2 regions of the Pseudoalteromonas sp. ND6B genome follow, and region 2 is predicted to be linked to the other one. Evidence: predicted binding sites of a transcription regulator. Region 2 holds the regulator's gene; the other holds the start of a gene.

Region 1 (2,205 bases), on a different contig from region 2:
CTTGCGAACAGCTTTTAACCGCTGTTTGAAAGTGCTTATAAAACGGAATACAGCCAGTGTGATACGCTTCACCGTTACGAATAGGGCTACCTAGTGCACGAATACGACCTGCATTAATACCAATACCAGCACGTTGAGAAACGTATTTAACAATCGCTGATGATGTAGCGTTAATTGAGTCTAAGCTATCGCCACATTCAATAAGTACACATGAGCTAAACTGACGCGTTGGCGTACGTACACCCGACATAATTGGCGTAGGTAAAGAAATTTTAAATAATGAAACCGCATCATAAAAACGTTTAATGTAATCAATGCGCGTGTCACGAGGGTAATCAGAGAATAAGCTTGCGGCCACTAAAATATATAAAAACTGCGCGCTTTCATAAATCTCACCCGTTACACGGTTTTGGACAAGGTATTTACCTTCAAGTTGCTTTACCGCTGCGTAGCTAAAGTTAAGATCGCGAGAATGATCTAAGTACGCATCTAGCTCATCTAATTCTTGCTCTGTGTAATCAACGAGTAAATGTGCATCGTAGCGTTTTTGTTCAACCATGTTAGTAACATGGTCAAAAAGACGCGGTGGCTCAAACTGGCCATAGGCTTTTTTACGTAAATGGAATACAGCTAAACGAGCAGCAAGGTACTGATAATCAGGCGATTCTTTAGAAATCTGATCCGCAGCGGCTTTAATAATCGTTTCGTGGATGTCTTTAGTACGAATACCGTCATAAAATTGAATATGCGATTTAAGTTCAACTTGTGAAACCGAAACGTTATTTAAACCTTCGGCGGCCCATTCAATAACGCGATGGATCTTATCAAGATCGAGTGGCTCTTTACGACCGTCACGTTTGCTTACAGATAACTGTTGGTTCATAGCTTTGCCTGTATTCCTTGGGAATTAAATATTTTTGACCAATGCGTGCACCTAAAAAAGCACAGTGCCTATTCGTTTATTGTTATTTTCACCGGTTTAGTGAATTTAATTGAATAACATTTAGCCACAATATCTGGTGTTGTTCAAATTAGAGATCACAAGATAGTGTGGTCTGGGATCTTTTGCAAGGGACAGAAACCGCTCTCATTGTGGATAACGTTGGGATAACGCAATTGTGTTAGTAGGCATTAACCTTTGATCATTCGGTTAAGTTGAAATTTGTAAAAATCAACTAAGGAAAGATTAAATTTACGCTTTTTAAAAATAAATTTTGTCTGCTTTTTTTATCATCAAGCTTTGCGTAAAAACTAACACAATCACAATATGTAGTGTTTATTAATTAACATGACACTATATGTGGTTAAATGCATCTATGGGACTGTGCCAATTAAAATCCGCATTCCAAGCCAATGCCTCGTCAACACTCGGTACATATCCCCATAGTGCGGTTGCGGTGTGCATATTGGCTGCTTTACCTGCTTGAATGTCACGCTGCGCATCACCTATATATAAGCAACGCGAACGATCTACACTCATTTGCTCAGCGCAATACAGTAAAGGAAGGGGTGAGGGCTTAGATTCAGCTAAGGTATCACCGCTTATCACAATACGTGCATTTTTTAATGCAGGAATCGCCTTGACTAAAGGATCAGTTAAAAATCCGGGCTTATTAGTCATAATTCCCCAGGGTATTGCTTTGTTATCAAGTGCGATTAATAATTGCTCTATTCCTACAAAACATCGAGTATGGGTGGCAATATTGGCAGCATATTGCGTGACTAGCTCATGTAAAAGTTGATCTTGCGGCTGTTGTGCCCAGCTTTCTTTAAAACCAGCAGCCAATAAAGCGGCAGCACCGTTTGAAGCCGCGGGGCGATATATATCACTGCCCACTTGGGGTTGTTGATGATTTTGCAGCACGGTGTTTAGTGCGGCGCCTAAATCATCAGCGGTATCGAGTAAAGTGCCATCTAAGTCAAACAGCAATGCTTGATATTCCATTGGGGCAATGGGGGGTTGAGAGCTTGCCATTACACTAACTTCTCAAAATGCAGCATATAATTTACGCTTACATCATCATTCATTGTGTATTGCTTAGAAAGCGGGTTGTAACTTAAACCAGCACTGGCACGTACTTTTAAGCCAGCTTGCTCTGCCCATGCAATTAATTGTGCAGGTTTAATAAACTTTTTATGGTCGTGCGTACCCTCTGGGACCATTTTTAACAGTTTTTCGGCACCGACAATAGCGTATAAGTAAGC
Region 2 (2,205 bases):
ACTTGAGCACAAACCAAAAATGATCATTGCTGGTTTTTCTGCATACTCAGGTATTGTTGATTGGGCTAAGTTCCGTGAAATTGCAGACAAAGTAGGTGCATACTTATTTGTTGATATGGCGCACGTTGCAGGTTTAATTGCTGCGGGTGTTTACCCAAGCCCGGTGCCATTTGCTCACGTTGTAACAACCACAACACACAAAACATTAGCCGGTCCTCGCGGTGGTTTAATCATTTCTGCGTGTGGCGATGAAGAAATTTACAAAAAGCTAAACAGCGCTGTTTTCCCAGGTGGCCAAGGTGGTCCTTTATGTCATGTTATTGCTGCCAAAGCGGTCGCATTTAAAGAAGCACTTCAACCTGAGTTTAAAACATACCAAGCACAAGTTGTTAAAAATGCACAAGCAATGGTTGCCGTATTACAAGAGCGCGGCTACAAAGTAGTATCGGGTAAAACTGACAACCACTTATTCTTACTTGATTTAATCGACAAAGATATCACAGGTAAAGATGCAGATGCTGCCCTAGGTAACGCGAATATCACGGTTAACAAAAACTCAGTACCGAACGATCCTCGTTCACCATTTGTTACTTCTGGTTTGCGTATTGGTTCACCAGCAATCACTCGTCGTGGCTTTAAAGAAGCTGAATCAAAAGAGTTAGCGGGCTGGATCTGTGACGTACTAGACAACATCGAAGATGAGTCAGTACAAGCGCAAGTAAAAGAAAAAGTGAAAGCAATTTGTGCAAAATTACCTGTTTACGCTTAATCCAAGAGTAAAATAGTAATTTAGATCACAACTGCACACATTTTTGTTATGATAATGGCCGCTATAATAGCGGCCATTTTTTGTTTTTAAAACGGAAACACACAGTTATGCATTGCCCATTTTGCACCGCCAAAGATACTAAAGTTATTGATTCTCGCCTTGTAGGTGGGGGACACCAAGTACGTAGACGTCGTGAATGTAATGAATGCCACGAACGATTTACCACCTTTGAAGGGGCTGAATTAGTGATGCCACGGGTCATCAAGCAAGATGGCAGCCGCGAACCGTTTAATGAAGATAAGTTACTAAATGGCTTAACTCGCGCCCTCGAAAAACGCCCCGTAAGCACTGAACAAGTTGACGAAGTGGTTAATATTATTAAATCGCAGCTGCGAGCCACTGGCGAACGCGAAGTGTCTAGCCATTTGGTGGGTGAGTGCATTATGGAAGCACTTAAAAAGTTAGATAAAGTGGCCTATGTAAGATTTGCCTCTGTATATCGCTCGTTTGAAGATATACGCGAATTTGGTGAAGAAATAGCCCGCTTAGGGGAATAGTAATGACCAAGCAAAGTTCGTTTTCAGAGGATGATAAACGCTACATGGCTCGCGCTATTGAACTGGCAAAAAAAGGGCGCTTTACCACCACTCCTAATCCTAATGTTGGCTGCGTACTCGTAAAAAATAATAAAATAATAGGTGAAGGGTTTCATCAGTTAGCGGGTCAAGGTCATGCAGAGGTAAACGCACTGACTATGGCTGGTGAAAATGCCAAAGGTGCAACCGCTTATGTAACACTTGAGCCTTGCAGTCATTATGGTCGAACACCGCCATGTGCTGAAGGGCTAAAAGCAGCCGGTGTTAAAAAAGTGATTGCCGCAATGGTTGACAGCAACCCGCAAGTTGCAGGCAAAGGTCTGAAAATTTTAGCGGATGCTGGTATAGAAGTCGCTTACGGGTTACTTGAAGCGCAAGCTCGCGCATTAAACTTTGGGTTTTTTAAGCGCATGGAGCAGGGATTACCCTTTGTGACTTGCAAAATGGCCGCAAGTATAGATGGTAAAACGGCGCTTAAAAACGGGCAAAGTAAATGGATAACTGGCCCCGAAGCGCGCCAAGATGTGCAACTATACCGAGCACAAAGCTGTGCAATTTTAACCGGTGCCGATACGGTATTAATGGATGATGCAAAATTAAATGTGCGCCCAGAAGAGTTACCGTATTCTTTACCAACTGATTTACCACTGCGCCAACCGGTTCGCGTTGTTATTGACTCACAAAACAGACTTACCCCTGATCTTGCCTTATTTTCAATTCAAAGTGAGGTGATAATATTTACCACCAAGGTTGATAAATCGCATCAGTGGCCTCATTTTGTTAAACAGATTGAAGTACCTGAAAATAATAATAAAGTAGATTTACTGGCCGTGTTACACA

The links. Region 2 encodes NrdR, which represses ribonucleotide reductase genes. Its sites were predicted from a motif close to AAACACNANATNTNGTGTTT; they were not measured.
Region 1: a site for NrdR is predicted at 1,006-1,025, ahead of nrdA (class 1a ribonucleoside-diphosphate reductase subunit alpha). Genes of this name have one in related genera too.

What each region holds. Positions count from the first base shown of each region.
Region 1 covers NZ_JQFL01000035.1:324,119-326,323, reverse strand. Annotated here, with positions in the region: gene nrdA (class 1a ribonucleoside-diphosphate reductase subunit alpha) at 1-883, opposite strand, end outside; gene ND6B_RS09515 (HAD family hydrolase) at 1,295-1,975, opposite strand; gene ubiG (bifunctional 2-polyprenyl-6-hydroxyphenol methylase/3-demethylubiquinol 3-O-methyltransferase UbiG) at 1,975-2,205, opposite strand, start outside.
Region 2 covers NZ_JQFL01000005.1:10,534-12,738, forward strand. Annotated here, with positions in the region: gene glyA (serine hydroxymethyltransferase) at 1-769, shown strand, start outside; gene nrdR (transcriptional regulator NrdR) at 877-1,326, shown strand; gene ribD (bifunctional diaminohydroxyphosphoribosylaminopyrimidine deaminase/5-amino-6-(5-phosphoribosylamino)uracil reductase RibD) at 1,329-2,205, shown strand, end outside.